Regions from separate parts of the Nocardioides coralli genome, predicted to be linked through region 1. Evidence: predicted binding sites of a transcription regulator. Region 1 holds the regulator's gene; each other region holds the start of a gene.
The links. The regulator HrcA, encoded in region 1, represses chaperone genes, less so after heat shock. The targets are predictions, from matches to a motif close to TTGGCACTCGNNNNNNNCGAGTGCCAA.
Positions count from the first base shown of each region.

Region 2: groES (co-chaperone GroES) is a predicted target of HrcA. The motif match lies at 2,561-2,587, and genes of this name have one in related genera.
Region 3: groL (chaperonin GroEL) is a predicted target of HrcA. The motif match lies at 1,771-1,797, and genes of this name have one in related genera.

Region 1 is NZ_CP082273.1:1,264,569-1,269,155, reverse strand. Features, by position in the region: gene dnaJ (molecular chaperone DnaJ) at 1-1,136, opposite strand, end outside; gene hrcA (heat-inducible transcriptional repressor HrcA) at 1,170-2,174, opposite strand; gene K6T13_RS06210 (MBL fold metallo-hydrolase) at 2,261-3,109, shown strand; gene K6T13_RS06205 (hypothetical protein) at 3,143-3,391, shown strand; gene K6T13_RS06200 (DUF3097 domain-containing protein) at 3,406-4,263, shown strand; gene K6T13_RS06195 (DUF4870 domain-containing protein) at 4,260-4,587, shown strand, end outside.
Region 2 is NZ_CP082273.1:790,160-794,746, reverse strand. Features, by position in the region: gene K6T13_RS03905 (hypothetical protein) at 1-281, opposite strand, end outside; gene groL (chaperonin GroEL) at 385-2,004, opposite strand; gene groES (co-chaperone GroES) at 2,120-2,413, opposite strand; gene K6T13_RS03890 (class I SAM-dependent methyltransferase) at 2,667-3,824, shown strand; gene K6T13_RS03885 (glycoside hydrolase family 3 protein) at 3,831-4,587, opposite strand, start outside.
Region 3 is NZ_CP082273.1:2,991,078-2,995,664, reverse strand. Features, by position in the region: gene K6T13_RS14745 (GDYXXLXY domain-containing protein) at 14-487, opposite strand; gene K6T13_RS14740 (DUF2157 domain-containing protein) at 484-1,689, opposite strand; gene groL (chaperonin GroEL) at 1,962-3,593, shown strand; gene K6T13_RS14730 (serine hydrolase domain-containing protein) at 3,694-4,587, shown strand, end outside.

The DNA of each region.
Region 1 (4,587 bases):
AAGACCGACTTCTGCGAGGGCCGCACCTGCCCGCTCGGCTGCTCCTCGCCGCGGATCGCTGCCAGCTCGCGCAGCAGCTCCTCCTGGCGCGGGTCGAGCCGGGTCGGGGTCTCCACGACCAGGTGGACCACCAGGTCGCCCCGCCCCCCGCGCAGCCCGGGGACGCCGCGGCCGCGCAGCACCTGCTCGGAGCCGGACTGGGTGCCGGCCCGCACCTCGAGCTCGAACTCCGTCTCGACCTCGGTGTCGTCGGGGTCGGCGACCAGGTCGGCCTCGAGCGTCGGCAGCGTCAGGGTGGTCCCGAGCGCAGCCGCGGTCATCGGCACCGTGACGGTGCAGTGCAGGTCGTCGCCCTGCCGGGTGAAGGTCTCGTGCGGGGCCACCCCGATTTCGACGTAGAGGTCGCCGGGCGGGCCTCCGCCCGGGCCGACCTCGCCCTGCTCGGTGAGCTGCACCCGGGTGCCGGTGTCCACCCCGGCGGGGATCTTGACGGTGAGGGTGCGACGTGAGCGCACCCGGCCGTCGCCGGAGCACTCCCGGCAGGGGTCGGGGATGACCGTGCCGAAGCCGCGGCAGGCCGCGCAGGGCCGCAGCGTGCGGACCTCACCGAGGAAGGACCGCTGCACGTGGGCGACCTCGCCGGCACCCCGGCACGTCTCACAGGTCACGGGCTTGCTGCCCGGAGCGGCCCCCTCGCCGTGGCAGGTGCCGCAGACGACGGCCGTGTCGACCTTGAGCTCGCGGGTCACGCCGAAGGCCGCCTCCGCGAGGTCGACCTCGATCCGGATCAGCGCGTCCTGCCCACGACGCACCCGCGACCGGGGCCCGCGACCCTGGGTCGGGCCCGCACCGCCGCCGAAGAAGGCGTCCATGATGTCGGTGAAGGAGAAGCCCGCGCCCTGGCCGAAGCCGCCGACCCCGCCGAAGGGGTCGCCGCCCCGGTCGTACGCCGCCCGCTTCTGCGGGTCCGACAACACCTCGTAGGCGCGCGAGATCTCCTTGAAGCGCTCCTGCGACGCCGGGTCGGGATTGACGTCGGGGTGGTACTGGCGCGCGAGCTTGCGGTAGGCCTTCTTGATGGCGTCGCCGTCGGCGTCGCGGTCGACACCCAGGAGGTCGTAGGGGTCCTGGCTCAAGAACTGCTTCCTTCTGGTCGGAGGTGGTGGCCCTCAGGCCTCGTCGAGGATCCGGGACACGTAGCGGGCCACGGCCCGGACCGCGGCCATCGTGCCGGGGTAGTCCATGCGGGTGGGGCCCACGATCCCGAGGGTCGCGAGCGCCTCGTCGCCGGGCCCGTAGCCGGTGGCGACGACCGACGTCGTCGACAGCTCCTGGTAGGGGCCCTCGTGACCGATCCGGACGGTCACGGTGTCGCCGGTGACCTCGCCGAGCAGCTTGAGCAGGACGACGTGCTCCTCGAGCGCCTCGAGGAGCGGGCGGACGTCGGACTCGAAGCTGGTCCCGAAGCGGGCCAGGTTGGCGGCGCCGCCGACGACGATCCGCTCGTCGGAGCGGTGGTCGGTCATGGCCTCGGCGAGCGCCTCGGCCAGGGACGCGGTCGTCGGCTGCTCGACCGCGAGCTGGCCGAGGGAGGTGACGGCCTCGGCGATCACGGCGCCGGCGGCCGCCCGGTTGACGGCGTTGCGCAGGTCGGCGAGCGAGTCGTCGGTGAGCGGGGCGCTCACCTCGACGATGCGCTGCTCGACCCGCCCGGTGCTGAGGATGAGCACGGCCAGGACCCGCGTGGGGGCCAGGGCCACGAGCTCGACGTGGCGGACCGTGCTGCGGCTCAGGGTGGGGTACTGGACGACGGCGACCTGCCGGGTGAGCTGCGCGAGCAGCCGCACCGAGCGGTTGACGACGTCGTCGAGGTCGACCGCGCCGTCGAGGATGGTGGCGATCGCGCGGCGCTCGGCCGGGGTCATCGGCTTGATCGCGGTGAGCCGGTCGACGAAGAGCCGGTAGCCCTTGTCGGTCGGCACCCGGCCGGCGCTGGTGTGGGGCTGCGTGATGTAGCCCTCCTCCTCGAGCGCGGCCATGTCGTTGCGGACCGTCGCCGGGGAGACACCGAGCCGGTGGCGCTCCACCAGTGCCTTCGAGCCGACTGGCTCCTCGGTGGCCACGTAGTCCTCGACGATCGCGCGGAGGACGGCGAGACGACGATCGTCCTGCACGCCGACACCTCCTCACGCTCTCGACCGGCAGCCCACGATTCTGGCACTCGCTCGATCTGAGTGCCAAGCCTACTAGGGTCGGGGGCGTGGCTGACTTCGACGAGGTCGCGGACCGGGTGTGGGTCGCGCGGCACGAGTGGTTCGACCTCAACGTGACCGTCGTGGGGGGTGACCGGGGGCTGCTGGTCGTCGACACCCACGGGTCCGCCGCCGCGGCGGGTGAGGTCGCCGCCGACGTACGCCGCCTGGCCGCCGGGTCCGTGATCGGGATCGTCAACACGCACTGGCACCACGACCACACCTTCGGCAACGGACGGCTGCGCCAGGAGTTCGGCGCGGTGCCGGTCACCGCGCACGAGGAGGCAGCCGCCGAGCTCGCCGCGGGCGCCGAGGGGGTCCGGCGGCGCTATGCCGAGTCCGACGACCCGCACCGCGACGAGGTGCTCGCGACGGAGGTCGTGCTGCCCGACGACACCTTCTCCTCCGTCCGGGTCATCGACCTCGGCGACCGGGTCGTGGAGCTGCTCCATCCCGGACGCGGACACACGGCGGGCGACCTGGTGGTGCAGGTCCCCGACGCCGACGTGCTCCTCGCGGGTGACCTCGTCGAGGAGTCGGCGCCGCCGTCCCTGGGTCCGGACTCCTTCCCGATGGACTGGCCGCTGACCCTCGACCTGGTGATCGGACTCCTGAAGCCCACCAGCGTCGTGGTGCCGGGTCACGGCGCCCTCGTCGACCGCGCCTTCGTCGAGCGCCAGCACGACGAGCTGGGCGTCGTGGCCGAGACCATCCGCGACCTCGCCGGACGCGGCGTCCCGCTCGCCGACGCACTGACCGAGGCCACGTGGCCGTGGGATCCGTCGCTGCTCGAGCACGCCGTGGCGCGCGGCTACGAACAGCTGCCACGCAGCCAGAAACGGCTGCCGCTGGTCTGACGCGGTCCGCTGCCGACCCGCTAGTTTGCGGCCATGAGCGAATCCGAGAGTGAGCCCGGCGGCATCCGTGACGAGGACCTCCCCGAGGACCTCCAGCCCGGGGAGGACAACCCCCTGGCCGAGCCGCTGGCGGACGACGTCGACCCGGACGAGCTCGACCTCGAGGGCGGCAAGACCGCCGAGGAGTCCGAGGACGAGGCGGACGACGCGGGCGACTCGGGCGACACCGGGTCGGACTCCCACGACGACGGCGCGTCCGCAGCGGGCGGGACCGACGACTGACCTACCGTGTCGCGGTGACCTCCCCGCGCGACCGCTACGGCACCGACGTCCTCGCCACCGACTGGCGCGCTCCCGCCCGCGGTCGCGCCGTCGAGGCACCGGCGGAGAAGGGCGAGGTGGTCGAGGAGGTCACCACCGACTTCTGCGGCGAGATCGTCGCCGTTGACCGCGACCTGCACACCGTCACCCTCGAGGACCGGCGCGGCTCGCGGCGTACCTTCCCCCTGGGAGCGGGGTTCCTGCTCGAGGGGCGACCCGTCATCCTCACCGCGCCCGCCCGCAACCCGGCACCGGCACGGCCGACCCGGACCGCCTCCGGCTCGGTCGCCGTCCACGGGGCCCAGGCGCGGGTGGCCAGGCAGAGCCGGATCTACGTCGAGGGCCGCCACGACGCCGAGCTCGTCGAGAAGGTGTGGGGTGACGACCTCCGACTGGAGGGCGTCGTCGTCGAGTACCTCGGGGGCGTCGACGATCTGGCCGCGCACCTGCGCGACTTCCGCCCCGGCCCGGGACGTCGGGTCGGCGTCCTCGTCGACCACCTCGTCACCGGGTCGAAGGAGAAGCGGATCGCCGATGCGATCGCGCGGTCCGACATCGGGCCGCACGTGCTCATCACGGGTCACCCGTTCATCGACATCTGGCAGGCGGTGAAGCCGGAGCGGCTGGGCATCGGCGCCTGGCCGGCGGTGCCGAAACGCGAGGACTGGAAGCGCGGTACCTGCCAGCGGCTGGGGTGGCCCCACCGGGACCAGGCCGACATCGCCCGGGCCTGGCGCCACGTCCTGGGCGGGGTGCGCGGCTTCCAGGACCTCGAGCCGGCGCTCCTCGGACGCGTCGAGGAGCTCATCGACTTCGTTACGCTGGAACCATGAGCGATCCCCACGGGCAGCCGCCGTACGGCGACCCGGCCCACGGCCCCGGCGACGCCGTCACCCAGGAGGCGAAGAACTGGGCCCTGGTGTCCCACATCGGCACCCTCGTCTCGGCCTACATCGCCTTGGGCTTCCTCGCCCCGCTGCTGGTGATGCTCATCAAGGGCGAGTCCCCCTTCGTGCGCCGGCACGCGGTCGAGTCGCTCAACTTCCAGATCTCCGTGCTCATCTACGCCATCGCCGGGACGATCGTCTCCGTGCTCCTCGTGGTGCTCACCTTCGGGATCCTGGCGTTCGTGATCGTGCCGATCGCCGTGGTCCTGG
Region 2 (4,587 bases), 470 kb from region 1:
GCGAGGGCGGCGATCGCGGTGTCGATGACCATCCAGGCCACGAAGAGGCCGGTCACGGCCCCGAGCACCCCGAGCAGGCGCACCGCCAGCCCCCGCCCGGCCGTGACGGCCAGCCCGATCGCCACCACGCCGACCAGGAAGGTGAGCATGCCCGCCAGGAACAGCGGGCTCTCTGCCGGGCTGCGGTCGAGCCCACCCGCGGTCCCGATCGCCACGGCCTTGACCGCCCAGATCACCACTGCCCCGGTCGTCGCCCAGGTGGCCACCCTCGCTGCCGTCATGGGGGAAGTGAAGCACCCGCGAGCCCACCGCACGGGCAACCCGCCGGGGACGACGACGGCCCACCCGGTGAGACCGGGTGGGCCGTCGCGTTGAGCAGGTGGCTCAGTGGCCGTGGCCGTGGCCATGGCCGGCGGCAGCCGGCTCCTCCTCCTCGGGCTTGTCGACGACCAGCGTCTCGGTCGTCAGCAGCATGGCGGCGATCGAGGTGGCGTTGACCAGCGCGGAACGGGTCACCTTCACCGGGTCGAGGACGCCCTGGCCGACCAGGTCGCCGTACTCGCCGGTCGCGGCGTTGAAGCCGGTGCCGGTGCCGCCCTCGCGGACCTTGGCGACCACGACGTAGCCGTTGTCGCCGCCGTTCTCGGCGATCCAGCGCAGCGGCTCGTCGGCGGCCTTGCGCACGACACGGACGCCGACGGCCTCGTCACCCTCGAGCCCGAGGTCGTTGTCGAGCACCGAGACCGCGTGGATCAGCGAGGAACCACCGCCAGGGACGATGCCCTCCTCGATCGCGGCGCGCGTCGCGGAGACGGCGTCCTCGATGCGGTGCTTCTTCTCCTTCAGCTCCACCTCGGTGGCGGCGCCGACCTTGATCACGCAGACGCCGCCGGCCAGCTTGGCCAGCCGCTCCTGCAGCTTCTCGCGGTCCCAGTCGGAGTCGGTGTTCTCGATCTCCGCCTTGATCTGGTTGACCCGCGCCTCGACCTCGGCGGCGTCGCCGGCCCCGTCGACGATCGTCGTGTTGTCCTTGGTGACCACGACGCGCCGGGCCTGGCCCAGCACCTCCAGACCGACCTGGTCGAGCTTGAGCCCGACCTCGGGGGCCACGACCTGGCCGCCGGTGAGGGTCGCGATGTCCTGCATCATCGCCTTGCGACGGTCGCCGAACGCCGGGCTCTTGACGGCCACCGCGGTGAAGGTGCCGCGGATCTTGTTGACCACCAGCGTCGAGAGGGCCTCGCCCTCCACGTCCTCGGCGAGGATGAAGAGCGGCTTGCTCGCGCCCATGACCTTCTCCAGCAGCGGCAGCAGCTCCTGCACCGAGGAGATCTTGCCCTGGTGGAGCAGGATGTAGGGCTCGTCGAGGACGGCCTCCATGCGCTCCGGGTCGGAGACGAAGTACGCCGAGATGTAGCCCTTGTCGAACTGCATGCCCTCGGTGAACTCGAGCTCGGTGCCCATGGTGTTGGCTTCCTCGACGGTGATCACACCGTCCTTGCCGACTTTGTCGAAGGCCTGCGCGAGGAGCTCGCCGATGTGGCTGTCGCGGGAGCTGATGGTGGCGACGGAGGCCATGTCCTCCTTGGTCTCCACCTCGCGCGCGGTCTCGAGCAGCGCGTCGCTGACGGCCTCGGCCGCGGCGTCCATGCCGCGCTTGAGGCCCATCGGGTTGACGCCGGCCGCGACGGCCCGCAGGCCCTCGTGGACCATGGCCTGCGCGAGCACCGTCGCGGTGGTCGTGCCGTCACCGGCGATGTCGTTGGTCTTGGTGGCGACCTCCTTGGTGAGCTGGGCACCGAGGTTCTCGAAGGGGTCGTCGAGCTCGACCTCACGGGCGACGGTTACTCCGTCGTTGGTGATGGTCGGGGCGCCCCACTTCTTGTCGAGCACGACGTAGCGGCCCTTGGGGCCGAGGGTCACCTTGACGGTGTCGGCGAGGGCGTCGACACCGCGCTCGAGCGCGCGGCGGGCGTCCTCGTCGAACTCCAGGATCTTGGGCATGGGGTTCCTCGTTCTCCTCGTGGGTGGGGAAACGGATAGTCCCTAACGAACGGGCTGACGATTCCGGGGAATCGCGACCGTTTCGTTAGGGACTATCGCGAAAAGGGGTGGAACGTCAGCCGACCACGGCGAGGACGTCGCGGGCGCTGAGGATCAGGTACTCCTCACCGGCGTACTTGACCTCGGTGCCGCCGTACTTGCTGTAGATGACCTTGTCGCCCACGGCCACGTCCAGCGGGACGCGGTTGCCGTTGTCGTCGATGCGACCGGGACCGATCGCCAGGACCTCGCCCTCCTGGGGCTTCTCCTTGGCGGTGTCGGGGATGACCAGGCCGGAGGCGGTGGTCTGCTCGGCGTCGAGGGGCTTCACGACGATGCGGTCCTCGAGGGGCTTGATGTTGACCGACACTTCTGATCAACCTCTACTTTCTCTTCATCCTGCGGAGGAGCCCGGCGGCTCCGGGACGTTTGTGCCTGCGGGGGACGTACGTCGTCGCGGGTGCCGTGCGTCGTCGCAAGCGCTGGCACCCTCAGGGCGAGAGTGCCAGATCAGACGCTAGCACTCACCCCACGTGAGTGCCAGAGTGGGCTGCCCAGGCCCGACCGTGTCGACCGGCTCCACCTGCCGGGAGCCCCACCCGCTCCTCTGACAGGATCGGCGGATGCACCTCGACGCCTTCCGGTGGCTGCTCACCGACGACGGTCAGCAGCTGCTCGCCGCCGCCGAGTCCGAGACCGGCGAGGAGCTGGCGGTGCAGTCCCGGCTGCGCAGGTTGGGCACCTCCGACCAGGTGGCGGCCGCCCTCACCCAGGTCGAGCTGCGACGCCGCGCCGTCGACAAGTTCGGCGACCTGGCCCGCCGGATGTACTTCACCCCCGAGGGCCTCGAGCAGGCGACCCGGCTCCCGGTCGCGCGCCACCGCGCGGCCCGGCTCGAGGCGGCCTCGACCACCACCGTCATCGACCTGGGCTGCGGCATCGGCGGCGACCTCGTCGCGGCCGCGGCGGCGGGCATGACCGTGGCGGGAGTCGACCTCGACCCGGTGCGCGTCGCGGTGGCCGAGGCCAACCTGGCGGCGCTGGGGCTGCCCGGCGCGGTCACGGTCGCCGACGCGACCCGGCTCGACACCTCCCCCTTCGACGTGGCGTTCGCCGACCCCGCACGGCGCTCCGCGCGCGGTCGGCAGTTCTCCGTCGACGACTGGACGCCGCCGTGGTCGTTCGTCTCGGAGCTGTTCCGGCGCGCCGCGTGCGTCAAGGTGGCCCCGGGCATCCCCCACGACCTGGTTCCCGCCGAGGTGGAGGCCGAGTGGGTCAGCGACCACGGCGAGGTGAAGGAGGCCGCGCTCTGGTCGGAGAGGCTGGCGACCGTCTCGCGCCGGGCCACGGTGATCGGCCACGGTGGCCTGGCGACGATCACCGACGAGGACGACGACGCGGCGGAGGTCCGGGCCGTGGCCGACTACCTCTACGAGCCGGACGGCGCGGTGATCCGGGCGGGGCTGGTCACCGCCGTCGCCGCGGGGGTCGGTGGCGGACTCGTCGACGAGCACATCGCCTACGTCACCTCCGACCACGCCTTCCGGACCCCGTTCGCCCGCGGCTACCGGGTGACCGAGGAGCTCCCCTACCGGGAGAAGCCGCTCCGCGCCGCCCTGCGCGAGCGTGGGATCGGATCACTGACGATCAAGAAGCGCGGGGTCAGCGTCGTGCCCGACCAGCTGCGACAGCGGCTGTCGCTGCAGGGTGACCGGGCCGCGACGCTGGTACTGACGCGGGTCGCCGGCCACGGGACCGCGCTGCTCGTCGAGCCGCTCTAGGCGGCGTCAGACCCCGCAGCCGGCACGGGGTACGCCGGGCATGTGGACCGGCAGCCGGCCCGGTGCGGTCGCCTGGCCGGTGAGCACGTCGACCAGTGCGGACATCGCTCCCGGGGTGGCCCCGTAGGTCGCCACGCGCACCCGCGCGCGGGACGAGGCGAGCACGTAGGGGGTGTCCGTGGCCACGGCGACGTCGCCGGTGACCGGCCCGTCGCCGTACCCGGCGAAGGCCACGCGGGCCGCGTCGCCGAGCCGTTCCTCCTCGTCGGCCTGCCACGCGGCGAGCGCCTCGCGGCGCCGGCGCTCCTGCCGCTGCCACCGACGCACCCGGTCACGGTGGTCTGCGCGGGACTCCCCCGCCCGCCGCTCGGGACGCGGGCGCGCGTCCGCGAGCCGGTCCGGCGGCCTCCGGGGCACCCGGACCTCCAGCCCGGCGGCACGGGCAGCCGGGATGAAGGCCCTCGCCGTGCCCGGGTCACCCAGCGGGACCACCGCGTCGCCGACGAGACGGCCCTCGCACGGCCCGGCGACCACGGTGACCGCGGCGGCCGACAGCTCGCGCGACGCCGCGCGCGAGGAACCCGCCGGCACCCCGCGACCGTCGCGGACGGTGTGCAGGAGCAGCGCGATCTGGCGGGCCGCGGACTGCACCAGGCGGGTGCGGGTCAGAGTCCCCCGGCGCACCGCCCGGACCAGGGCCAGCCGGGCCGCTGCCGGATCCGGCGGCATCAGCAGCACGTCGTTGCCGGCCCGGATCGCCTGC
Region 3 (4,587 bases), 1.7 Mb from region 1:
GGCCGGTGACGGCTCACTCGCCGTCGACCGCCATCACGGTGCCCACGCCCCGGTCGTCGATGCGCACCGTGGCGACGCCGCCATCTGCGAGCCCCTCCTCGAGCCGGAGCGCCTCGTCCTGCGGGGCGAAGAAGGACTCGATGCCGCAGCGCAGCTCCCAGCTCCGGTCCTGGCAGGTGAGGTAGGGGCCGTCCTCGGGCCGGGTGCGGGTCCGCTCGTCGAGGACCCAGAAGCCACCCTCCTCGACCAGCGTCAGGTAGACCTCGCCGTCCTCGCCTCGCGTCCCGCGATCCTCGCCCAGCCTGAGGTCGGGGTAGCCGAGGGTCACGTAGGCACCGCGGAACGGGTCGATCGGGTCGACCGGTGCCACGCGCATGCGGTAGTCCTCACCGGTGGTGCGGCTGATCAGCTGGGGTGCGACCGCCCCACCCACCAGGGCGAGCTGGGCGGCCGCCAGGGCCACGATCCGGGTCGTCGACATGATCATCGGTCGTCTCCCTCGAGTGCGGAGGCCAGCTCACGGCGGGCCCGGTCGAAGAGGAACCCGGTGCCCAGGAACACCAGGCCGAGCACCACGAACAGCCACGCGCCCTGGATGATCTGCGCGAAGACCGCGAAGGCCTGCACGGTCGTGAACACGACCAGCCCCGCCGTGGCGAGCGCCGTCAGCCGCCAGCTGTCGCGCAGCGTCCCGAGGACGGCGACGCCGACCGCGACGACGACGTACACCCCGACGCTGACCAGCGCGTGGAGCCAGTCCTGGAGGTCCAGGGCGCTGGTGTCGACGTCGGGGTCCCAGAGGACGAGGCCGATGCCGACCGCGGCGACGGCGACGGCCGCCACGGGCTCGAGCCGCTGCGTGCCCCGGGCGAGCGCGGTGCCGGCGCCGACGGCCAGGGCCGCGGCGACTGCGGCGACCACGAGCCCCGCGGTCCAGGCGAAGTCCTCGGTCGTGATGTCGGGGAGCGCCGCGACGAACAGCCCGACCAGCGCCAGCGCGGCACCGAGCTCGCGGTACGCCGGCGCGAAGTGGGTGATCCGGGTGCTGTGGACGGCGGCCACGCCGAGGAGGACCACGGCGGCCAGCAGGATGGACAGGATCACCCCCATCACGCTCGGTTCGGACCACGCGGCCTCCCAGACCAGCCACACCACGCCGGCGCCCAGGCCGACCAGCAGCGGGCCGAGCGACCGGGCGGCGTACGCGTGCAGGAGGGCGGCCACGGCCCAGAAGCCGAGCAGCTTCGGCTCGTACGCCGCCACCTGGAGGCTCTGCGCCGCCTGGAAGAGGACCGCTCCGACCGCGAGCGCCGCCGCCAGCCGGAGCGAGAAGACCAGCGCGACCGGCGCCCGTCCGGCCTGCGCCCGCCGGGCGAGCAGCTCGCCCGAGAACAGCAGGGTGAGCCAGATGGCGACCATCAGGCCGAACCGGGTCAGGGGGGAGAGCTGGTCGAGGTTGGCGGCGACCAGCCAGATCAGACCGATCCCGACGAAGAGACCGCCGAGCGCGAGCAGCAGCCGGGCCACCGAGAACCGCCGGCTGACGCGGTAGCGGCCCCAGATCGCGGAGGCCTGGTCGTCGGCGAGCAGCCCCTCCCGGCGCCACTCGTCGAGCTGGGTTCGCAGCCACGCCAGCTGGGCCGGGGTGGCCACGTGGGTGTCGTCGCGGTGGACGAGGTCGGTGTTCATGGTTCCAGCGTCCTCCTCCGCCGCCGGCGCCACATGGGTAGGAAGACTCACGACACGTGGTCCGAACGGGTCCCCCGACTGTTTGCACTCGACCACCCCGAGTGCTAAACATTGAGCTGGCACTCGTAGCATGAGAGTGACAACAACCGACGCGGTGACGTTGAGGTCCGCCCCCGGTCCGGCGAGCAGGGTTCGCCGCCTCCGGACGGGCCGTCCGTCGCGGGCAACCCACCGGGTCACCCATACGACTCCCAGAAGGAATCACAGGAGTTATGCCGAAGCTGATTTCGTTCAACGAGGAGGCCCGCCGCGGGCTGGAGAAGGGTATGAACACCCTCGCCGACGCGGTCAAGGTCACGCTCGGTCCCAAGGGCCGCAACGTCGTCCTCGAGAAGAAGTGGGGCGCGCCCACCATCACCAACGATGGTGTGTCGATCGCCAAGGAGATCGAGCTCGAGGACCCCTACGAGAAGATCGGGGCCGAGCTCGTCAAGGAGGTCGCGAAGAAGACCGACGACGTCGCCGGTGACGGCACGACGACCGCGACCGTCCTGGCCCAGGCGATGGTGCGCGAGGGTCTGCGCAACGTCGCCGCGGGTGCGAACCCGATGAGCCTCAAGCGCGGCATCGAGACCGCCGTCGACGCGGTCGCCGAGCAGCTGCTGGGCATGGCCAAGGACGTCGAGACCAAGGAGCAGATCGCCGCGACCGCGTCGATCTCCGCTGCTGACACCACCGTCGGCGAGATCATCGCCGAGGCGATGGACAAGGTCGGCAAGGAAGGCGTCATCACCGTCGAGGAGTCCAACACCTTCGGGCTCGACCTCGAGCTGACCGAGGGCATGCGCTTCGACAAGGGCTACATCTCGGCGTACTTCGTCACCGACCCGGAGCGGATGGAGACGGTGCTGGAGGACCCCTACGTCCTCATCGCCAACTCCAAGGTGAGCAACGTCAAGGACCTGCTGCCGCTGCTCGAGAAGGTCATGCAGTCCGGCAAGCCGCTGGTCATCATCGCCGAGGACGTCGACGGCGAGGCTCTGTCCACGCTGGTCGTCAACAAGATCCGCGGCACCTTCAAGTCGGTCGCCGTCAAGGCTCCCGGCTTCGGTGACCGGCGCAAGGCCATGCTGCAGGACATCGCGATCCTCACCGGCGGCCAGGTGATCTCCGAGGAGGTCGGCCTCAAGCTGGAGAACGCGGGCGTCGAGCTGCTCGGCCAGGCGCGCAAGGTCGTCATCACCAAGGACGAGACCACGATCGTCGAGGGCGCCGGCGACGCCGCCCAGATCGAGGGTCGGGTCAACCAGATCCGCGCCGAGATCGAGAACAGCGACTCCGACTACGACCGCGAGAAGCTGCAGGAGAGGCTGGCCAAGCTCGCCGGCGGCGTGGCGGTCATCAAGGTCGGCGCGGCCACCGAGGTCGAGCTGAAGGAGCGCAAGCACCGCATCGAGGACGCGGTCCGCAACGCGAAGGCCGCGGTCGAGGAGGGCATCGTCGCCGGTGGTGGCGTCGCGCTCCTGCAGGCCGCCCAGTCCGCCTTCGAGAAGCTGGACCTCGCCGGCGACGAGGCCACCGGTGCCGCCATCGTGCGCGCCGCGACCGAGGCGCCGCTGAAGCAGATCGCGGTCAACGCCGGGCTCGAGGGCGGCGTCATCGTGGAGAAGGTGCGTGGTCTGGAGGCCGGTCACGGCCTCAACGCCGCCACCGGCGAGTACGTCGACATGATCGGTGCCGGCATCCTCGACCCCGCCAAGGTGACCCGCTCGGCGCTGCAGAACGCCGCGTCGATCGCCGCACTGTTCCTCACCACCGAGGCTGTCGTCGCCGACAAGCCCGAGAAGGCCCCGGCCATGCCGGGTGGCGGTGACATGGGCGGCATGGGCGGCATGGACTTCTGAGGAAGCTCCCGCTGCTCGGCTGAGCACGACGCACAGGGCCCCGGTTCTCCCGAACCGGGGCCCTGTTGCGTGTCCGCACGCCCGACGCCATGCTGCGCGCGTGGACGTCGAGGGGCTGCAGCGGGCGCTCGAGGAGCTGGCCGGGAGGCGGTGGTTCCAGGGGGCGGTGGCGTTGTCCGGCCCGGACGGCGGGGTCGTCGAGGCGGCCGTCGGGCTCGCCGACCTCGAGGTCGGCCGGCTCTTCACGCCCACGACACCTGCGGACACCGGGTCGGTGGCCAAGACCTTCACCGCCGCACTGGTCTGGCAGGCCCACGACGAGGGTGCCCTCGACGTCACCGAGCCGGTGGCGACGTACCTCCCGGGGCTGCCGTCGGAGCTGACGGTCCTGGACCTGCTGACCCACCGCACCGGTGGGCTGCCCGACTACGGCTGGTACTTCTCGCGGCTGCCCGAGGGGGAGTGCCTCACCAACCGCCACCTGCACGAGCTGACGGTCGCGGGCGGCTGGACGCCCGAGCGCGACCGGGACGACTGCTTCGACTACGACTCCACCGGCTACGACCTCGCCGCACTCGTGGTCGAGCGGGCCCTCGACACCTCGTACGCCGACCTCCTGGCCAGCCGCGTCACCCAGCCGCTCGGCATGGCCGGCACCTTCGTGCGCCCGGCCCGGGTCGCCGACTGGCCCGGTGAGCGTGCCCGCGGCTACCGACCCACGCCGGAGGGCTGGGAGGAGCACGACATCGAGGACGGCGAGGGCTTCCACGGCGGATCCAACGTGTGGTCGAGTGCGCGCGACCTGCACCACTGGGGGCGCAGCCTGCTCGAGGCCGACCGGTTCCCGGTGTCAGGGCGGACGCTGGCGCGCGCGGCGCAGCCAGTCGACTACCCGAGCGGCGCCACCGGGCGACTCGACCAGCTGAGCTGGTACGTCTCCGGTGGCGGGACGACCCGCCACTACCCCGGGGTGCTGCAGGGCTTCTTCGCCGTC